Rhodobacter capsulatus SB 1003: one gene and its partner. The protein of the gene in region 2 interacts with the protein of the main gene of each other region in a pairwise test. Links are inferred from orthologs where the notes say so. Each region holds a gene or a part of one and is shown on either strand. Other genes may lie near its edges.

Region 1 (5,642 bases), 570 kb from region 2 along the record:
AACGCACCTGCCCCACCTGTGGCGGGCAGGGTCAGGTGGTGAAAAACCCCTGCCGCGTCTGTCATGGTTCGGGCCGGATCGAGAAGGAACGGACGCTGTCGGTGAACATCCCCGCGGGGGTGGAGACCGGCACCCGGATCCGTCTGGCGGGCGAGGGCGAGGCCGGGATGCGCGGCGGGCCTTCGGGCGACCTTTATATCTTCATCGAGGTCCGCGAACATGCGATCTTCCAGCGCGACGGGGTGAACCTGTTCTGCCGGGTGCCGGTCAGCATGGTCTCGGCGGCCCTTGGTGGCGAGGTCGAGGTGCCGACGATCGATGGCGGCCGGTCCAAGGTCAAGGTGCCGGTGGGCAGCCAATCCGGTCGGCAGATGCGTCTGCGCGGCAAGGGCATGCCTGCCCTGCGCGGTGGCGGCATCGGCGACATGGTGATCGAACTGGCCGTCGAAACCCCGGTGAACCTGACCGCGCGGCAAAAGGAGCTGCTGGATGAATTCCAGCGCATCCAGGCCGAGAACAACCCGGAAGGGGCGTCTTTCTTCCAGAAGGTGAAAAGCTTCTGGGACGGGATGAAGGGCTGAGTGCCTGAAAACGAAGAAGGGGGCGCCTGCGGGCGCCCTTTTGCGTCTTTGAGCCAAGAAGAAACGTTAACCATTTATTTACCGTGACGGCGCAAGCTGGGGGGATGAAGCCCCGAACCTCCAGCTTTGCCGAAGGGCCGACGCTTTTCGGAGATCTTGACGAGGCGCAGCCGGTTGCCGTCTCTTCCGACCGGCTGCCCTCTTACATCACCGATCACCGCAAGCGGTTGCGGGAACGCTTCCTCACGGGCGGCGCCGAGGCCATGCCCGATTACGAGCTTCTGGAACTGATCCTGTTTCGCGCCCTGCCGCGGCAGGATGTGAAGCCCCTGGCGCGGCGGCTGCTCGATGTCTTCGGCAGTTTCGGCCATGTGCTGGCGGCGCCCCCCGCGCGGCTGACCGAGGTGACCGGTGTGGGCGAGGCCGTGGTGCAGGAATTGAAGATCGTCGAAGCGGCGGCGCAACGGCTGGCCCGGTCACGCGTCTTGCAACGGCCGGTGCTGTCCTCGTGGCAGGCTTTGCTGGATTATTGCCACACCGCGATGGCGCATCGGCCGACCGAGCAATTCCGGGTGCTGTTTCTGGACCGCAAGAACCTGCTGATTGCCGACGAGGAACAGGCCCGCGGCACGGTCGACCATGTGCCCGTCTATCCGCGCGAGGTGGTGAAACGGGCGCTGGAGCTGGATGCCTCGGCGCTGATTCTGGTGCACAACCACCCCTCGGGCGATCCGACGCCGTCGCAGGCCGACATCGCGATGACAGACCAGATCCGCCATGCCGCCGAGGCCTTGGGGCTTGTGCTGCATGACCATCTGGTGATCGGCAAGGGCCGGGAACTCAGCTTTCGCGCCGAAGGGCTGCTTTAATTCGCCGCCACGGCCAGCGGGAAGCCGGGCAGCGGCATCATCACCGCGCCCTCGCCATCGCCGCAATCGGGCATGGCCAGCGACAGCGGCACCTGCTCGGTGCGGGTGCCAACCGGGCGCAGGACAGCGCCCTGCAGATCCTTGCCGCAGCTTTCCGGCGTCACCGGCGCCTCCAGCACCAGACTCAGGTCCGCCATCGCGGCCGGGGCGGAATAGATCTGCACCGCCTGCGCGGCGCCGGGCTGGCCGAAGCTGGTGATCCAGCCGCCAAGGCGCGTTTCGGCATCGCGCGGCGCCGCCGCCGAGACATCACCGATCGAGCCGGGCGCGGCGCCATATTCATAGCCATGCAGCTCTGCCCCGCTTGCGGGCGGCAGGATCACCGCAATGCGGTTGACCGTCGGCAGCGTCGGCACGGCAAGCGTCACCGTCGCCGTGGCCGTGGCCCCCGGCAGGCCGAGCTGGAACAGCGCCTGTTCCGCAAAGGCCGGAACCAGACCGCTCCAGCCGCCGTCCTCCGAAAGCCGGACCGGCAGGCGCAGCCCCGCGTGGCGGATCTCGGCCAGCGCGCCGGGGTGGCAGGGCGCAAGGACGGTCAGCCGGACCGAGGCGCCGGGGGCAAGCGCGGCCTGCAGCTGTGGCGCGGCACAGGCGCCCGGCGCGGTTTCGATGTCCTGCGGCAGCGGGCCAAGGGCGGCTTCGGCGGCCGGGCGGCGCATCACCGGCACCGTCAGCCGCGGCAGGGACAGCGCGGGCGCCGCCAGATGTCCGCGGGCACCCGGCATCACCGCCGCCGTCACCGGCTGCGAGGGGTCAGCGCGCGGGCCCTCGGGCGCAGCCGTCTGCATGACATGCCCGGTGGCCGCCGCCAGAACGAAGGTGGTGCAGACCATGGCAATCTTGTGAATCGGTCTCATGCCCGGATCCTCCTGCTTCTTGCCAAAAGGTTAACGCCAGATCTCGGCAAAGCTTGGGCCGGACTGCGGCAGAGTTTCCGAAACGGAAACCTTCGCCCGGCCGGAAATTTCCACAAAAACATATCCAGATCAACAGGATAATGAAAAACGGCGGCCCGGGTTCACCCCGGACCGGCGCCATATTTCAGCGCCTTTGTTTCAGGCCAGACGGCCGTGGCAGTGCTTGAACTTCTCGCCCGAGCCGCAGGGGCAGGGGTCATTGCGCGAGGGCTCGCCCCAGGTCGAAGGATCCGATTCGACAAATCCCGGCGCGGCGGCCAACGCCACAGGCGCCGCCGGTTGCGGTGCGGCGCCCGCGGCCGGATCGGCGGCGCCTTCGGCCGCGGCAAGGGCGGCGGCCTGCTGGCGCAGCATCTCGGCGCGTTCCTCGTCGCTCATCGGACGGATCTGGCCCAGCCGTTTCGTCACCTCGTAGCGCAGACTGTCGAGCATGCTTTCGAACAGCTGGAACGACTCGGTCTTGTATTCCGACAGCGGATCACGCTGCGCATAGCCGCGGAAGCCCACGACCGAGCGCAGATGTTCGAGCGTCACCAGATGCTCGCGCCATTTCGTGTCGATCGTCTGCAGCAGGATCTGCTTTTCGATCACCCGCATCGTCTCGGCGCCGAAGGCCTCGGTCTTTTGCGCCATCACCGCATCCAGCGCCGCCGTCACCCGTTCGCGCAGAACGTCCTGGTCGACGCCCTCTTCGGCGGCCCAGTCCGCCAGCGGCAGATCAACCCCGGCATGATCGATGAACGCTGCCCGCATCCCCTCGATATCCCATTGATCGACATAGCTTTTCGGCGGCGCGAATTCGTCGATCAGATCGTCGATCACCTGCTGGCGCATGTCGGCGACGATCTCGGAAATCTCGTCGGTTTCCATGATCTCGCGGCGCTGGCCAAAGACCGCCTTGCGCTGGTCGTTCATCACGTCGTCGAATTTCAGCAGCTGCTTGCGCCAGTCGAAGTTGCGGCCCTCGACCTTGGCCTGGGCGCGTTCCAGCGACTTGTTCACCCAAGGGTGCACGATCGCCTCGCCTTCCTTCATGCCCAGTTTCGAGAGCACGCCTTCCAGCCGGTCCGAGCCGAAGATGCGCATCAGATCGTCTTCGAGCGACAGGAAGAACAAGGACCGCCCCGGGTCGCCCTGACGGCCCGAGCGGCCGCGCAGCTGGTTGTCGATCCGGCGGCTTTCGTGGCGTTCGGTGGCCAGAACGAACAGGCCCCCGGCCTCGATCACCTTCTGCTTTTCCTCGGCATGTTCCGCCTCGATCCGGGCGCGGATCTCTTCGGGGGCGGCGTCGGGATTGGCGGCGATCTGTTCTTGCACCTTCATCTCGACGTTGCCGCCCAGCTGAATGTCGGTGCCGCGACCGGCCATGTTCGTCGCGATGGTGATCGCGCCCAGACGCCCGGCATCGGCGACGATCTGCGCCTCCTGTTCGTGCTGACGCGCGTTCAGCACGTTATGCGGCAGCCCCTCGGCCTTGAGCATCTCCGAGAGCATCTCGGATTTCTCGATCGAGGTGGTGCCGACCAGCGTCGGCTGGCCGATCGCATGCGCGGTCTTGATCGCCTCGATCACCGCGGCGTATTTTTCCTTGGCGGTGCGATAGACGCGGTCGTGCTCGTCCTTGCGCGCCACCGGCCGGTTCGTCGGCACTTCGACGACGCCAAGGTGATAGATGTCGCCGAATTCCTCGGCCTCGGTCACCGCGGTCCCGGTCATCCCCGCCAGTTTCTCGTAAAGCCGGAAGTAGTTCTGGAAGGTCACCGAGGCCAGCGTGACGTTCTCGGGCTGGATCGTCACCCGTTCCTTCGCCTCGATCGCCTGATGCAGACCGTCCGACAGGCGGCGGCCCTTCATCATCCGGCCGGTGAATTCGTCGATCAGCACGATCTCGTCATCGGCGACGACATAGTTCTGATCCTTGAAGAACAGCTTGTGCGCCCGAAGCGCCTGGCCGATGTGGTGCACGATCGTCGTGCTTTCCGGGTCGTAAAGCGACTGGCCCTCGGGCAGAAGGCCGTCGGCCTGCAGCTTCTGTTCCAGAAACTCGTTGCCCTCTTCGGTGAAGGTGGCGTTGCGCTGTTTCTCGTCGAGCTTGTAATGCTCTTCGGTCAGGAACGGGATATAGGCATCGAGCGTGCGATACATGTCGGACCGGTCCTGCGACGGGCCGGAGATGATCAGGGGCGTCCGCGCCTCGTCGATCAGGATGCTGTCCACCTCGTCGACGATGGCGAAGAAGTGATCGCGCTGATACATTTCCGCGACCGAGGCCTTCATGTTGTCGCGCAGATAATCGAAGCCCAGCTCGTTGTTCGTCGCATAGGTGATGTCGGCCGCATAGGCGGCGCGTTTCTCATCATCGGGCTGGAACGGATAGACGACGCCGCAGGTCAGCCCCAGATGGCGATAGACCTTGCCCATCCATTCCGAGTCGCGTTTGGCCAGATAATCGTTCACCGTGACGATATGCACGCCCTTGCCCGCCAGCGCGTTCAGATAGGCCGGGAAGGTGGCGACAAGGGTCTTGCCCTCGCCCGTCTTCATCTCGGAAATATTGCCCTGATGCAGGAAGATCCCGCCCATCAGCTGGGTGTCGAAGGCGCGCAGGCCAAGCGCCCGGCGGGCGGCTTCGCGGCAGTTGGCAAAGGCTTCGGGCAGCAGCGCATCCAGGCTTTCGCCCGCCTGCGCGCGGGCCTGCAGCTCGCGGGTTTTCGCCACGATCTCGGCATCGGAGAGCTTTTCGAAGGCCGGTTCCAGCGCGTTGATCTTCGCCACCAGCGGACGCGTCCGCTTGACCTTGCGGTCGTTGGGCGTGCCGAAGAGCTTTCTTCCAATGTAACCGAGGCCCAGCATTTTTTCTCCGCGGGTTCGTCTGACCAAATCGTGTGAAATGCGGTCTTGTCGCACCCGCCGCGCACCCGTAGAACGGCAAGCGGATAAGGGCGAAACGGCCTTCACAGGACCCTTGGCGATGTAAGGGGCTGCCGTCCGAGTGTCAACGCCGCGGGGTGCCGCGGCCCTGCGGGAGAGGCTTTGATGCCGATTTTCACACGCGTTCTGGGGTCTGTCGCCGTGATGGCGCTTCTGGCCGGTCCGGCGCTGGCCGAGGAGGCCGCGAAAGGGGGCAAGACCCCCGGTCCGGAAACCGTCGTCGCCACGGTCGACGGCACCGAGATCACGCTGGGCATGATGGTGTCCGTCCGCAACAGCCTGCC
Region 2 (16,029 bases):
CTTTGCGCCGAAAGCGTCGCCCCGAAAGCGCCCCTCTCCGGCGAAGGCCGGATGGGGGTCACCTCGGGCGGCGATTTCGAAAGCGGCGTGAAGCTGACCTTCACAATGGGCAGCGGCGGCGGCGATCCCGGCGCGGCCTATGACCGCTGCGTCCGCGCCCGCGCGGGGCAGGGGCCCAGCCGCCCCTATTACACCGTGCCGCGGGGGAGGGGATGATGGAGCTTCTGTGCTTTCGCGATGTCCCCGTGATGCCGGTCACCCGCATGCGCGAACATGTGCCGCTGGGCGGTCCGGTCTGGCCCGAGTTCGAGCGTCAGACCGCGGCCCGGTTCTGCTATTCCGGCCGTCCCGCCGACAGCGCGCCGCCCCTGCGCAAGCCGGTGCGGCAGTTCCGCCGCCCGGCGCTTTGGGGCGGCTATCTCAGCCATGAATTCGGCCATCTGGTGGCCGAACACATCACCCGGCTTCTGCCTGCGGTCAGCCAGCGCGACACGGATGTGGTGCTGTTCACCCTGCCCACCGGCACCCCGCCCGAGGCGCTGGCGCCCTGGGTGCATCAGGTGTTCGACTGGCTGACGATGCCCGCGCGCCGCGCCCGTTTCGTCACCGAACCCAGCCTTGCGCCGGAATTGCGCGTCTGCGCCCAGGGCGAGATGCTGGGCGGCACCGCCCCCGATCCGGCCTATCTTGACCTGCTCGACGCGCTGCCCGCCCGCCACGGGCTCGGGTCGCGGCCGCGCCTGCCGCTGATCTATGTCAGCCGTGCCGGGCTGGTGACCACGGGCCGCGGCGGCCATCTGGGCGAGTCCTATCTGGCCGGGCTGCTGGCGCAGCTGGGCGTGACGGTGATCGACCCCGGAACCCTGCCGATCCGGGCGCAGATGCAGGTCTATGCCCGGGCCGAGGCGCTGGTCTTTGCCGAGGGCTCGGCGCTGCATGGCCGCCAGCTGCTGGGCCGTCTCGATCAGGACATCCACGTCCTGCGCCGTCGCACCGGGCCGGATGCCTGGACGGCGGTGCTGACGCCGCGCTGCCGCAGCCTGCGCAGCCATGATGTCGTCGCGGCGCATCTGACCGTCTCGGGCCGGTTCCGCGGCCCCGAACACACGACCCCGCGCGAATTGCGCCATCTTTACGCGACCTTCTACGATCTGCCCGCGCTTTTCGCCGCCTTCGCCGATCTGGGCGTGCCGCTCGCCCGGCACTGGAACCACGACGCCTGGCGCGCGGCCGTGCTGGACGATGCCCTGCGCTGGCTTTTGGCCCAGGCCGCCCCGGTCACCCAGGCGCTGCCCAATCTCATCCGCCTCATCGAGCAGATTTCCACCCCCGATGAGCTTCTCGACTTGGCCGAGCCGCCCCCGGCCCGGTCCGCTTCGCACTGAAAGGACGCCCAATGGTTCAGTTCACGCTTCCGAAAAACTCCAAGATCCGCGTCGGCAAGACCTGGCCGCGGCCCGAGGGTGCCAAGAACACGCGCAAGTTCAAGATCTACCGCTGGGACCCGGACACCGGCGAAAACCCGCGGGTGGACACCTATTTCCTCGACATGGACCGCTGCGGGCCGATGGTTCTGGACGCGCTTCTGAAGATCAAGAACGAGATCGACCCGACGCTGACCTTCCGCCGCTCCTGCCGCGAGGGGATCTGTGGGTCTTGTGCGATGAACATCGACGGCATCAACACGCTGGCCTGCATCTATGGCCTCGACGAGATCAAGGGCGACGTGCGCATCTATCCGCTGCCGCATATGCCGGTGGTCAAGGATCTGGTGCCGGACCTGACGCTCTTTTACGCGCAGCATGCCTCGATCATGCCCTTCCTGCAGACGACGACGAACAAGCCGGAAAAAGAATGGCTGCAGTCGATCGAGGATCGCAAGAAGCTGGACGGTCTTTATGAATGCGTGATGTGCGCGTCGTGCTCGACCTCGTGTCCGAGCTACTGGTGGAACTCGGACCGCTACCTTGGCCCGGCGGCGCTGCTGCATGCCTATCGCTGGATCATCGACAGCCGGGATGAGGCCACGGCCGAGCGTCTGGATGCGCTGGAAGACCCGTTCAAGCTTTATCGCTGCCACACGATCATGAACTGCGCCAAGACCTGCCCCAAGGGGCTGAACCCGGCCAAGGCGATCGCCGAGATCAAGCGGCTGATGGTCAGCCGGCACGTCTGATCCGGCTTTGCTTCGACACTAGGCCCCGGCACTGCCGGGGCCTTTTTGCTGCGTTGCGGAAATTGCATATCGCAGTTGCAGCATTTTCGCTGTCGGCCGCGGCGGGCATGGGATAGTTTGTCGCAGGGGAGACCACGCACCCACAGGAGCAAGCCATGTCGAAAATCGTCACCTTCCGGAAGAAATCCGAGCAGGAAAAAGCCGCCGAAGCGCTGAGGATTCTGGCCGAGGCTTACGCCTATTACACGCCCGCCCGCGGCAAGGCGGATTTGATCGAGGAAACCGAACTCGACCAGATGTTCGAATATTACGCGGCCTGAGCCCGATTTGTCGCGAAAGCGCCCCTGCCCGTCGGCGGGGGCTTTTCTTTTGCGCCAAAGCCGGGCGAGACTGGCGCAAAGGAGACCGCGCCCCGTGAAACCGACCCATCCCGACCATGCCCCGCCCGCCGATGCCGCCGCCCGCCGCGCGATCAAGCCGGTGATCTGCTACCCGGTCGAGACCCTGCCACGCCCCGATCTGGCCGCGCTGCGCGCCGCCCGCGCGGGCTGGACGAAGATCGACGAGGTGATCGTCCCGGCGCGCGAGGCGAAATTCTTTGAAGTGCCCGCGGGCTGCTTCTTCCGCATCGTCTCGATCGACGGTCCGCAGGTCGGTGACCTCAACCTCTGGTCGCTAAAGGATCTGAACGAGCGCTTCTATTCCGGCAAGACCCGCGCGCTGCATGGCACGCATCTGTCGACCGGCGATCAGCTCTGGTCCTCGATCCCGTACTTGCGGCCGATGGCGACGATCACCGAGGACACGCTGGACTGGTATGGCATCGACGAACATGGCGGCTCGGTGCATGACGTGATCGGCACCCGCTGCGATCCCTATACGCATCACCTGCTCTCGGGCGGCGAGACTTACCACCATTGCTGCCATTCGAACCTGACCCGCGCGCTGGCCGAGGAAACCGGGCTGATGAAACATGCCTGCGAATTCCATGTCCATGACGTGCTGAATGTCTTCATGTGCACCGGCTTCACCCGCGACACCGGCCAGTATTTCATGAAGGCGTCGCCGGTGCGGCCGGGCGATTATCTGGAATTCTTCGCCGAGATCGATCTGGGCGGCGCGCTCTCGGCCTGCCCGGGCGGCGATTGTTCCTCGGAACATTCCTCGGATGCGGCGGCCTGTTACCCGCTCAAGATCGAGATCTATCGGCCGCAGGACCGGCCCGAGGGCTGGGTCTCGCCCGCGCAAAACGGCTATGACCGGACCCACGGCTGCGATCTGGACTGAGCCGGGCAGGGGGGCGCTGCCCCCCTTACTCCGCTTGCGGCCCCTGCAGCTCGGTTTCCAGAAAGCGCTCGAACGCATCCAGATCCAGCGGCTCGAAGGCGCCGAAGCTCTGGATCCAGACGATCGCGCCTTCCATCGCCGCGGGCTCGAGCTTGCACCATTTCACCCGGCCGCGCTTTTCCTGGCTGATCAGCCCGGCTTCGGCGAGGATCGTCAGATGTTTCGAAATCGCGGCAAGCGACATCTGAAACGGCGCGGCGACATCGGTCACCGCCATGTCGTCTTCCAGCAGCATGGTCAGGATCGCCCGCCGCGTCGGGTCGGCGAGCGCGGCAAAGACGGCATCAAGGCGGGCGGCGGCGGAAAGGTCCATGCGCCACCTTTGCGCATCCTGCGGCAAAACGTCAACCGATCGGTTGAATATGACTTTGGCCCGGCGCATGCGAAAACCCCCCGCCCGACCCGCGGCTGATTGCGCAAACGAAAATGAAAACAAGGACTTGCGCGTTCGGAAAGACTCTGTCAACGGCGTTGACTCATCGGGCTTGCGTCGTTACACACGGCCTCAACCTGCGGGGAGCATCCATGTCGGAGGAAGTTGGCGGAGAACCTGATCCCGAGCGTCTGGCGGCGCTTGAGAAACGGCTTTCGCAACTGAAGAAGACCGAGGAGGCGCCCAAACGCGCAGCGGATGGCGATCTGCGCATGGCCGACATGGCCTGGCGGATGGTCATCGAACTGGTTTCGGGGCTGGGGATCGGCTTCGGCATCGGATACGGGCTGGATGCCGTCTTTGGCACGCAGCCCTTCCTGATGCTGATCTTCGTCTTCCTCGGTCTCGCGGCGGGGGTGAAGGTGATGCTTCGCTCGGCCGCGGACTTGACAAAGGCACAGGCAGCTGCGGCCGCAGCTGGCAAAGAGGGGAAATAGTCGTGGCAGAAGAAGCTGGCACCGGCCTTGTGTTCCACCCGATGGAACCGTTCAAGATTCACTCGATGTTCGACGGCGAGGCGATCCGTTGGTTCGAGTTCTTCGTGCCGACGAACTCGACCCTGTGGATGGCGATCGGCGTTCTGATGATCGCGCTGCTGATGGTCGTGGGCACCTTGCGCCGCGCCATCGTGCCGGGCCGCATCCAGTCGCTCGCCGAGCTGACCTACGGCTTCATCCACAAGATGGTCGAGGATGTCGCGGGCAAGGACGGGCTGGTCTACTTCCCCTATATCTTCACGCTGTTCCTGTTCATCCTGTTCTCGAACTTCCTTGGCCTGATCCCGATGGCCTTCACCCCCACCTCGCATATCGCGGTGACCGGCGTGATGGCGATGGGCGTGTTCATCGGCGTCACCGCGCTGGGCTTCATGAAGCACGGCAGCCACTTCCTGAACCTGTTCTGGGTCTCGGCCGCGCCGCTGCCGCTGCGCCCGATCCTGGCCGTGATCGAGGTGATCTCCTACTTCGTGCGTCCGGTGAGCCACTCCATCCGGCTTGCGGGCAACATGATGGCCGGCCACGCGGTGATGGAAGTCTTTGCCGCCTTCGCGCCGCTGATCCTGTTCTCCTTCGTCGGCGTGATCGTGACCCCGCTCTCGGTGCTGGCGATCGTCGCGATGTATGCGCTCGAAATCCTCGTGGCCTTCGTGCAGGCCTATGTCTTCACCATCCTGACCTGCGTCTATCTGAAAGACGCGCTGCATCCGGGCCACTGAGGCCCGGACCGCAGACAGGTCCCCGTCACAACCTCAATTCAGCCAATTCCAACCTCAAGGAGTGTCCATCATGGAAGGCGATATCGTTCAAATGGGTGCCTACATCGGTGCTGGTCTTGCGTGCACCGGCATGGGCGGCGCCGCCGTCGGTGTGGGCCACGTCGTCGGCAACTTCATCTCGGGCGCGCTGCGCAACCCCTCGGCGGCCGCTTCGCAAACCGCCACCATGTTCATCGGTATCGCGTTCGCCGAAGCGCTGGGGATCTTCTCGTTCCTCGTCGCGCTTCTGCTGATGTTCGCCGTCTGATCCCTGCTGAGCAACCTTGCGGTCGGGTGGGTGTTCGCACCCACCCGGTAACTGAAGGGTCCAGGGGGACGACATGGCAAACGAAACAAACGCGGTCGAGGCCGCTGCTGCTGTCGCCGGACACGCTGCCGAGGCTGCGGAAAAGGGCGGGATGCCGCAGCTCGACTTCTCGACCTTCCCGAACCAGATCTTCTGGCTGCTGTTGGCTCTGGGCGCCATCTACTGGCTGCTCAAGAACATCGCCATTCCGCGCATCGCGGCGATTCTGGCCGATCGTGCCGGGACCATCTCGGGCGATCTTGCGGCGGCGGAACAGTACAAGCTGAAGGCCAAGGACGCGGAAGCGGCCTATGCCAAGGCGCTGGCCGATGCCCGCGCGCAGGCGCAAAAGATCATCGCCGAGACCCGTGCGGTGATTCAAAAGGACCTCGATGCCGCCACGGCGAAAGCCGATGCGGATATCGCGGCCCGCGTCGCGCAATCCGAGGTGAAGATCGCCGAGATCCGCGCCGGGGCGCTGGAGGCGGTGCAGATCGTCGCCACCGACACGGCCACGGCCATCGTCACGGCGCTGGGCGGCAAGGCCGACATGGGCGCGCTGAACGCGGCCGTGGGGCAGCGGGTGAAGGGGTAAGGCGATGAAGAAACTGACGTTCCTGCTTGTTGCTCTGGCGGCGAACCCGGCTTTCGCATCCGAAGGCCCGTTCGTCTCGCTGCGCAACGCGCATTTCGTGATCCTCGTCGCGTTCCTGATCTTTGTCGGCGTGCTGATCAAGTTCAAGGTTCCCTCGATGTTGCTGGGCATGCTCGACAAGCGTGCCGAGGGCATCAAGGCGGATCTGGACGAGGCCAAGGCGCTGCGCGACGAAGCGCAGAAGATCCTGGCGAGCTACGAGCGCAAGGCGCGCGAAGTGCAGGGTCAGGCCGACGAGATCGTCGCCGCGGCCAAGCGCGATGCGCAACTGGCGGCCGAGCAGGCCAAGGCCGACCTGAAGGAGGCCATCGCGCGCCGCCTGAAGGGCGCCGAAGACCGGATCGCCTCGGCGGAAGCCGCTGCGCTGAAGGACGTCAAGGATCGGGCCGTGCAGGTGGCGGTTGCCGCCGCGGCCGAGGTTCTGGCGAACCAGATGTCGGCCTCCGACAAGTCGGGCATGATCGACGCGGCCATCACGGAAGTGGAAACCCGGCTGAACTGAGCCGCGTTCCAGACCAGATCGAAAACCCGGCCTTGCGGCCGGGTTTTTGCTTTTGGCCGTGTTGCAACGGGGCAGGGCAAAAGAAAACGCGCGCCCGAAGGCGCGCGTTTCGCATTGAACGGGGCAGATTGCTCAGACCGCGCGGATCGCGGTCACGGTCGCTTTCGGCGTTCCCGCATTGGCGTCGATGAAATTCAGCACCAGCGGCCGGATGTTGTTGCGCCAGGACGAGCCCGCGAAGATGCCGTAATGGCCCGCGCCCGGCTCCAGATGCTGCGCCTTCTTGTCCTCGGGCAGGCCGGTGCACAGCCGCAGCGCCGCCACGCATTGTCCGGGGGCGGAAATGTCGTCATTCGCGCCCTCGACCGTCTTCACCGCGACGCGGGTGATCTTGCCGATGTCGACGCGCTTGCCCTCGACCTCGAAGCGGTTCTGCGCGATTTCCAGCCCCTTGAAGATCCGTTCCACCGTGGACAGATAGAATTCCGCGGTCATGTCCATCACCGCCAGATATTCATCGTAGAAGATGTTGTGATGGTCGTGTTCCGAGCCTTCGCCCTTCGATTCCATCAGGATCTTGTCGGAAAAGGCCTTGGTGTGCTTGTCCATGTTCATCGAGATGAACGAGGCCAGCTGCATCAGCCCCGGATAGACCAGCCGCCCGGCGCCCTTGTATTTGAAGCCGACGCGCTGGATCACCATGTGTTCGAGCTGCCCCATGGTGACGCGGCGGCCGAAATCGGTCACCTCGGTCGCGGCGGCATCGGGGTCGATCGGCCCGCCGATCAGCGTCAGCGTGCGCGGCTGCGCCTCGGGTTCTTCCTCGGCCAGATAGGCGGTGGCGGCCAGCGTCAGCGGCGCGGGCTGACAGACCGCGATCACGTTGATGTCGGGGCCAAGCAGGCGCATGAATTCGACGAGGTAAAGCGTGTAATCCTCGATGTCGAACTTGCCCGCGCTGACCGGAATGTCCCGCGCATTGTGCCAATCCGTCACGTAAACATCGGCATCGGGCAGAAGACTGGCGACGGTGGAGCGCAGAAGCGTCGCGTAATGGCCCGACATCGGCGCAACCAGAAGGATGCGTCGCGGCATCGGCGCCCGGCCCTGAACCTTGAAGTGGATGAGCGCGCCGAAGGGCTTGTCGATCAGCGTCTCGATCTCGATCAGGTGGTCCTTGCCATCGGCGGCGGGGATCGAGCGGATGCCCCAGTCGGGCTTGATCACCATGCGCGCGAAGCTGCGTTCGGTCACCCGGCCCCAGGCCGACATCAGCTTGAACATCGGATGGGGCGTCAGCCCCCAGACCGGATAGGAGGCCATGGCACGGGCCGAGGCGCCCATCCATTCATTGGTGTTCCTGATGGTTTCCATCAGGTCGTAGCTCATCATGCCCTTCATCGGCACTCCCCAAGAAACCGCACAATCGTCGCTTGTTCCCGTGCAAGCGGACGTTATGTTTCAGGATAAAGGATAGGGAGGAAATTTCGTTATGACAACGCCTGAAAAGGTCGAATCTGCTGCATCGCAGCAAATGCGGGACAATCTGGCGCGGATTGAGACACTTACACAACGCATGGTTGAAGCCTTTGCGCAAAAGCGCGCGCCCAATCCTGCGCTGGAGGGGCCGGGGCTGGATCTTTACGTCGCCTCTTCGAGCGCGCTTTTGCGCGAGATGACGGCGAATCCGGCGAAGATCTTCGAGGCGCAGGTCAGCTATTGGGCGCAGGCGATGACGCATTACATCGACGCCACCCATGCCTTTGCTCAGGGCACCTTCAAGCCGCCCGCCGATCCGGGGCCGAAGGACCGCCGCTTTTCCAACCCGCTGTGGGACAGCCATCCCTATTTCAACTTCATCAAGCAGCAATATCTGATCGCCTCGAGCTCGATCGAGGAAGCGCTGTCGAAGATCGAGGGGCTGGACCCGGTCGATCGCCGCCGGCTGGAGATGTTTTCCAAGCAGATCATCGACATGATGGCGCCGACGAATTTTCTGGCGACGAACCCGGATGCGCTGGAAAAGGCGGTGGCGACCGAGGGCGAAAGCCTGGTGCGGGGGCTGGAAAACCTCGTGCGCGACATCGAGGCGAACCGCGGCGATCTGGTGATCACGCTTTCGGACAAGAACGCCTTCAGCGTCGGGCACAACATCGGCACGGCGAAAGGCCAGGTGGTCTGGCGCAACCGGCTGATGGAGATCATCCAGTACGAGCCCACCACCCCCGAGGTGCACAAGACCCCGCTGATCATCTTTCCGCCCTGGATCAACAAGTTCTACATCCTGGATCTGAAACCGCAAAACAGCCTGATCCGCTGGATCGTCGATCAGGGCTTCACGCTGTTCGTCGTCAGCTGGAAGAACCCGGACCGGTCCTATGCCGATGTGGGGATGGAGGATTACGTCCGCGACGGCTATCTGGCCGCGATCGAGGAGGTGAAGGCGATCACCGGCGAGAAACAGGTGAATGCGGTCGGCTATTGCATCGCGGGCACGACGCTGAGCCTGGTCCTGTCGCTCTTGGAAAAGCGCAAGGACAAGTCGATCAAATCGGCGACCTTTTTCACCACGCTGACCGACTTTTCCGATCAGGGCGAATTCACCCCCTTCCTGCAGGATGATTTCGTCGACGGGATCGAGCGGCAGGTGCGGCTGGATGGCGTTCTGTCGAGCTATTACATGACGCGGACCTTTTCCTATCTGCGGGCGAATGACCTGATCTATCAGCCCGCGATCCGCAGCTACATGATGGGCGAATCGCCGCCCGCCTTCGACTTGCTTTACTGGAACGGCGACAGCACCAACCTGCCGGGCAAGATGGCGATGGAATATCTGCGCGGGCTCTGTCAGGCCGATGCCTTCACCACCGAGGGCTTCGAGCTGATGGGCGAGCGGCTGCATGTCTCGGGGGTCAAGGTGCCGCTCTGCGCCATCGCCTGCGAGACCGACCATATCGCGCCCTGGATCGTCAGCTTCAACGGCGTGGCGCAGATGGGATCGACCGACAAGACCTTCATCCTGACGGAATCGGGCCATATCGCCGGGATCGTGAACCCGCCGAGCAAGGACAAATACGGCCATTACACCTCTGCGGCGCCGATTGCCGATCATCAGGTCTGGAAGGCGCAGGCCACCTACACGAAGGGCAGCTGGTGGCCGCGCTGGGGGGAATGGCTGGCCGGGCATTCGGGCAAGAAGATCCCCGCGCGGGCCCCGGGCGACGCGACGCATCCGCCGCTGGCCCCGGCCCCCGGCACCTATGTCTCGGAGGTTGTGGTGCTTTAGCTCCGGCGCGGCGGAGAGGGGGCTTCGGCCCCCTTTTTCAAGCCGATTCTCCATGACGCAGATCAACCTGAACGCGAATTATGCGCTGCGACGCAGAAAATTTCCCTTGCAATGCTGCACTGCAGCATTTATATCTGAGTCAAGCGAACGGGCCCCGCCGCCTCGATGGGCCCTCTGACCGGAGCGACTGAAATGGCCAAGACCCAGGATTTCACCAAGATGATGCAGGACATGATGGCCTCGGTGCCGATGGACATGTCGAAGATGCAGGATGCGTTCAAGGCGCAGACCGTGCTGACCGAAAAGATGGCCAAGGTCGCCATCGACGCGGCGGAAAAATCGACCGACATCTCGGCGAAATGGGCCAAGGACTCGCTGGCGAAAGTCGGCGCGCTGACCGCGTCGAAAGCCGAACCGGCCGATTACGCCAAGGTCATGAGCGACTTCGCCTCGGCCTCGGTCGAGATGGCGACCGAAAACCTCGCCGCCTTTGCCGAAGTGGCGAAGAAGGTGCAGATGGACACGGTCGAGCTGATGCTGGCCGCGGGCAAGGAAATGACCGAGGAAACCACCGCCGCCGTCAAGAAGGCGACCGAGGAAGTCACCGCCGCGGCGAAAAAGACCGTCGCCGCGAAGTGAACCGGATCGGCCCGGTTTCCTCCTCCCTGCCGGGTTGACCATGGGCGCACTTCGGTGCGCCCTTTTCTTTTGTTGCTTTTGCCGCGGCGCAGCCTAAACATTGCTGCAGCGCCAAAAAACCACGGGAGGAGAGACCATGGCCGAAGAGGCGAAGCCCTTGCTGATCAAGCGCTATGCGAGCCGGCGGCTTTATAACACCGAGACGAGCGATTATGTCACGCTCGAGGATATCGCCTCCTTCATCCGGCAGGGGCGCGAGGTGCAGATCGTCGACCTGAAATCGGGCGACGACCTGACGCGGCAATATCTGCTGCAGATCATCGCCGAACATGAAAGCCGGGGCGAAAACGTGCTGCCGGTGGATGTGCTGACCGATCTGGTGCGCAGCTACACGACGCAGGCGCAATCGGTGGTGCCGCAATTCCTGGCCGCGAGCTTCGAGATGCTGCGCGAGGGCCAGTCGAAGATGATGGAGAATTTCGCCACCTTCCCGCCGGTGCCCGGCTTCGAGGCGCTGCAGCGCCAGCAGGAGGCCTTCCTGAAGACGTTGATGTCGGGCTGGGGCGCGGCGGTCGGCACCGCGCCCGAGGCGGGCGGCGAGGGCGCGGGCGGGCGCGAGGAGCTTGACGCGATCAAGAAGCAGCTTGCCGAATTGCAGTCGAAACTGTCGAAACTGTAAGCAGGCCGGGGGGCGCTGCCCCCCGGACCCCCCGCTCGGGGGCATGCCCCCGAGACCCCCGGCCCGAAGCTCTGGCCGTATTTCCTGAAACCGAGGGGGCCTTGGCCCGGGCGTGCCAAGGCAGGCTTCGGAGCGGCAGTCCGGCCCCGACAGGGAGCGATGATGACGGGCAAGGCAAAAGGGCGGGGCGAGAAGGTCAGCCTCTGGGCGGTCGAGATGCTGGTGGCGACGGCCGAAGAGGGGGCGATCACCGCGGCGGCGCGGCGGCTGGGGGTCTCGGCCTCGGCGGTCAGTCAGCAGATCGTGGCGCTGGAAGCCGCGCTGGGGGCGGAGCTGGTCGACCGCACGGCGCGGCCCTTCGGGCTGACGGCGGCGGGGCGGGCCTTTCTGCCCCATGCCGAGGCGATGCTGGACGAGCTGGCGCGGGGCCGGGCCGGGGTGGGCCTGGCCGATCCTGCGGGCTTGCGCAGTTTCCGGCTGGGCATGATCGAGGATTTCGAGGCCGAGGTGACGCCGCTTTTGCTGGCGGGGATGGGGGCGGAACTGACCGCCTGCCGGTTCCTGCTCGAGACCGGGCCGAGCCATCGTCTGGCGGCGCAGCTGGAGGCGCGGGCACTGGACATGGTGGTGGCGGCCGAGATCGAGGCGGCGCAGGAGGGGGTGGAGCGGCATCCGCTGCTCTCGGAACCGCTGATCGCGGTCTGGCCGGAGGGTCTGGTGGGGGCCGATCTGCCGCTTTTGCATTATTCGCGCCGCACGCTGATGGGGCAGCAGATCGCCGCCTATCTGGGCCGGATCGGCGAGAGCCCCGGGCATCGCTTCGAGATCGACAGCACCCCGGCGATCCTGGCGATGGTGGCGGCGGGGCAGGGCTGGTCGATCCTGACGCCGTCCGGGGTTTTGCATGGCAAGCGGGCGGGGGTGGCGCTGGCGCCGCTGCGGGGGCCGGGGATGAGCCGCCGCATCGTGCTGAGCGCGCGGGCGAGCACGATGGGGGATCTGCCCGGCGCGGTGGCGCAGCGGCTGCGCGGCCTTCTTGCCGAGCGGATCGTGGCGCCGGCTCTGGCCGAGGCGCCCTGGCTCGCGGCATCGCTGCGCGTCGAATGAGTGCGCCCGCCTGCGCGGTCGCCCCGAAAGGGGGGCTTTCCGCCCCCCTCTGCTCCTGCGGAGCATTCACCCCCCGAGGATATTTGCCGCAAGGTGAAAGGGGAGGGCTGCGGCGCGCTGTGCCACGGGGAAAGCCCGGCTCGGGCCCGGGGCAGGAGGGGGAACCCAGTGTTTCACCCTGGAGCCTCATCGCGTTCCCGCCTGGACTGTGCCCGAACCCGTCGCCAAGCCGGTCGAGACTGGCCTTTGCCTTTTACCTTGCGGCAAATATCCCGGGGGGTGAGCGGCGCACCCGCGAGGGGGGCAGCGCCCCCCTGTTGGGGCGCCCGCGACAGCGGGCGCAACCGTTTCAGACCAGACGGCTTTGCGCCAGCGCCGCTTTCACGAAACCGGCAAACAGCGGATGCGGCGCGAAGGGTTTCGACTTCAGCTCCGGGTGGAACTGCACGCCGATGAACCAGGGATGGTCCTTGTGCTCGACGATCTCGGGCAGACGGCCGTCCGGGCTCATCCCCGAGAACACCAGACCGCAGTTTTCCAGCGCTTCGCGATAAGTGATGTCGACCTCGTAGCGGTGGCGGTGGCGTTCCTCGATTTCGGTCTTGCCGTAAACCTCGGCCACTTTCGAGCCCGCCGTCAGCTGCGCCGAATAGGCGCCCAGACGCATCGTGCCGCCCTTGTCGTCGGTCAGCTTCCGCTCCACCCGGTGGTTGCCCTGCACCCATTCCTTGAGGTGGTAAACCACGGGCGTGAAACGCTTTTCGCCTGCCTCATGGTCGAATTCCTCGGAGCCCGCATTGGCCAGCCCCGCCATGTTCCGCGCGGCCTCAATGACCGCCATCTGCATGCCCAGACAGATGCCGAGATAGGGCACGCCCTTTTCGCGGGCGAATTGCGCGGCGCGGATCTTGCCCTCGGTGCCGCGTTCGCCAAAGCCGCCGGGCACCAGAATGGCGTGGAAAGGCTCCAGATGCGGCGCCGGGTCTTCGCGTTCGAAGATCTCGGCGTCGATCCATTCCGCCTTCACCCGCACCCGGTTCGCCATGCCGCCATGGGTCAACGCCTCGGCGATCGACTTGTAGGCGTCCTCGAGCTGCACATATTTGCCGACGATGGCAACGCGGACCTCGCCCTCGGCATGGGTCAGCCGGTCCATCACATCTTCCCAGCGGCTCATGTCGGGCCGCGGCGCGGGCGAGATGCCAAAGGCGTTCAAGACCGCCTGATCCAGCCCGGCGCGGTGATAGGCCAAGGGCGCCTCGTAGATCGAGCGCAGGTCATAGGCCGGGATCACGCTGTCGGGCCGCACGTTGCAGAAAAGCGCGATCTTCGCGCGTTCCTTGTCCGGGATCGGATGTTCCGAGCGGCACACCAGCACGTCGGGCTGCAACCCGATCGAGCGCAGCTCCTTGACCGAATGCTGCGTCGGCTTCGTCTTCAATTCGCCCGAGGCCGCCAGATAGGGCAGCAGCGTCAGGTGCATGAAGATGCACTGCCCGCGCGGGCGTTCCTGGGCGAATTGCCGGATCGCTTCGAAGAAGGGCAGGCCCTCGATGTCACCCACCGTGCCGCCGATCTCGCACAGCATGAAATCGACCTCGTCATCGCCCACGGCAATGAAGTCCTTGATTTCATTTGTGACGTGCGGGATCACCTGGATCGTCTTGCCCAGGTAGGCGCCGCGGCGCTCTTTCTCCAGCACGTTCGAATAGATCCGCCCGGACGACACCGAATCCGTCTTGCGGGCGCTGACGCCGGTGAAGCGTTCGTAATGGCCCAGATCAAGGTCGGTCTCGGCGCCGTCATCGGTGACGAAAACCTCGCCGTGTTCGAAGGGGCTCATCGTGCCCGGATCGACGTTCAGGTAAGGGTCGAGCTTGCGCAGCCGCACCGAAAAGCCGCGGGCCTGCAGAAGGGCGCCGAGGGCGGCCGAAGCCAAGCCCTTGCCCAGCGAGGAAACCACGCCCCCGGTGATGAAGACATAACGCGCCATGAGACCCCCGTGACAAGCAAAAGAAAGGCTTGTTCCGGTCGGGATCGACCGGAACCACGGGATTTGACTGATACACGATTCGCAGCCTGCCCGCAACCAGACCGCAAGACTTGGAGTAAACTAAGAGCCGAAGTCCCAGTTATAGTGGGCTCAGTTCGAGGCGGGCGCCTCCGGCGCCGGCGTTTCGGTCGCCGCGGGCGCTTCGGCCGGGGCCTCGGTGGCCGCGGGCGGCGTGACCGGCGGCACGACCGGCTCGTCGGTCGAGGGCGGCGGCGCCGAGATCAGCGGCGAGGTCCCGGTGCTGCCGGGCGCGGCGGGCGCCTCGGCCGGGGTGGTGTCGACGACCGAGGCCTCCTTGCCCGCGCGGGCCGAGAAAACCGTCAGCGTGATCGAGGTCGCCAGAAAGCCGATGGCAAAGATCCAGGTCAGCTTGGTCAGCGCATTCGCCGCCTGCCGCCCGGTCATCACGCCGCCACCGCCACCCCCGCCCATGCCAAGGCCGCCACCTTCCGAGCGCTGCAGCAGCACCACCCCGATCAGGAGGAGCGCCAGCACGAGGTGGACGACGAGGATGACGTTTTGGACGTTTTCCATGAGGGAGGCGCGCCTTTGTTCAATCGACGCGCCTATCTAGGCGCTTGGGCCACGGCGCGCAACCCGGTTTTCTGCCGCTGCCGGGCCGGGCGGCGTCCTTGCGGCGAAAAATCGGTTTCCCCCGGGCGTTCACCCCGCTATATGTCGCGCGGTTTCAGACCTGCGGAGAATGCGAATGGCCAACGTGGTGGTTGTCGGCGCCCAATGGGGCGACGAAGGCAAGGGCAAGATCGTCGACTGGCTCAGTGAACGGGCCGACGTCATCGCCCGCTTTCAGGGCGGCCACAATGCGGGCCACACGCTCGTCATCGGCGGCAAGGTCTACAAGCTGAACGCGCTGCCCTCGGGCGTCGTGCGCGGCGGCAAGCTTTCGGTGATCGGCAACGGCGTCGTGCTGGACCCCTGGCATCTGGTCAAGGAAGTGGCGGCGATCCGCGAACAGGGCGTCGAGATCAATCCCGACAATCTGATGATCGCGGAAAACACCCCCCTGATCATGCCGTTCCACGGCGAGCTGGACCGTGCGCGCGAAGCCCATGCCGCGGTGGCGAAGATCGGCACCACCGGCCGCGGCATCGGCCCCTGCTACGAAGACAAGGTCGGCCGTCGGGTCATCCGTGTCGCCGATCTGGCCGATGACGAGACGCTGCAGCTGCGCGTCGATCGCGCGCTTGTCCATCACAACGCGCTGCGCGCCGGGCTGGGCCTTGGCCCGATCGATCGTGACGCCGTGCTGGCCGATCTGCGCGCCATCGCCCCCGAGATCCTGCAATATGCGAAACCGGTCTGGAAGGTCCTGACCGAGCTGCGCAAGGCGGGCAAGCGGATCCTGTTCGAAGGCGCGCAGGGCTCTCTGCTCGACATCGACTTCGGCACCTATCCCTTTGTCACCTCCTCGAACGTGATCGCGGGGCAGGCGGCGACGGGCGTCGGCCTCGGGCCGAATGCGGTCGATTATTCGCTTGGCATCGTCAAGGCCTATACCACCCGGGTGGGCGAGGGCCCGTTCCCGACCGAGCTGAAAGACGACGACGGCGAGCGTCTGGGCACGCGCGG

What was found.
Region 1: the proteins of secG (region 2) and secA interact in binary tests that used the Escherichia coli proteins (3 or more experiments, as listed by UniProt). The link is inferred for Rhodobacter capsulatus SB 1003 from one-to-one orthologs.

Annotation. Positions count from the first base shown.
Region 1 is NC_014034.1:253,990-259,631, reverse strand. The notes cover bases 2,366-5,642. They hold secA (preprotein translocase subunit SecA), read right to left. Parts: upstream 5,281-5,642; coding sequence 2,566-5,280; downstream 2,366-2,565. Other genes in these bases: RCAP_RS01135 (peptidylprolyl isomerase), read left to right, coding at 5,464-5,642; RCAP_RS01145 (hypothetical protein), read right to left, coding at 2,366-2,367. Outside these bases: molecular chaperone DnaJ, read left to right, coding at 1-581; RadC family protein, read left to right, coding at 686-1,450; more of RCAP_RS01145, read right to left, coding at 1,447-2,365. UniProt on the Escherichia coli protein: Required for protein export, interacts with the SecYEG preprotein conducting channel.
Region 2 is NC_014034.1:806,364-822,392, forward strand. The notes cover bases 13,252-16,029. They hold secG (preprotein translocase subunit SecG), read right to left. Parts: upstream 14,974-16,029; coding sequence 14,530-14,973; downstream 13,252-14,529. Other genes in these bases: RCAP_RS03760 (CTP synthase), read right to left, coding at 13,252-14,379; RCAP_RS03770 (adenylosuccinate synthase), read left to right, coding at 15,149-16,029. Also shown: RCAP_RS03685 (hypothetical protein), read left to right, coding at 1-216; RCAP_RS03690 (glycosyltransferase family 61 protein), read left to right, coding at 213-1,385; RCAP_RS03695 (succinate dehydrogenase iron-sulfur subunit), read left to right, coding at 1,397-2,176; RCAP_RS19505 (hypothetical protein), read left to right, coding at 2,332-2,496; RCAP_RS03700 (urea carboxylase-associated family protein), read left to right, coding at 2,591-3,463; RCAP_RS03705 (ArsR/SmtB family transcription factor), read right to left, coding at 3,489-3,836; RCAP_RS03710 (AtpZ/AtpI family protein), read left to right, coding at 4,049-4,393; RCAP_RS03715 (F0F1 ATP synthase subunit A), read left to right, coding at 4,396-5,172; RCAP_RS03720 (F0F1 ATP synthase subunit C), read left to right, coding at 5,243-5,479; RCAP_RS03725 (F0F1 ATP synthase subunit B'), read left to right, coding at 5,553-6,113; RCAP_RS03730 (F0F1 ATP synthase subunit B), read left to right, coding at 6,118-6,675; phaZ (polyhydroxyalkanoate depolymerase), read right to left, coding at 6,808-8,076; RCAP_RS03740 (class I poly(R)-hydroxyalkanoic acid synthase), read left to right, coding at 8,168-9,961; RCAP_RS03745 (phasin family protein), read left to right, coding at 10,154-10,600; polyhydroxyalkanoate synthesis repressor PhaR, read left to right, coding at 10,737-11,279; RCAP_RS03755 (LysR family transcriptional regulator), read left to right, coding at 11,439-12,386; and 2 more genes. UniProt on the Escherichia coli protein: Subunit of the protein translocation channel SecYEG. Overexpression of some hybrid proteins has been thought to jam the protein secretion apparatus resulting in cell death; while this may be true it also results in FtsH-mediated degradation of SecY.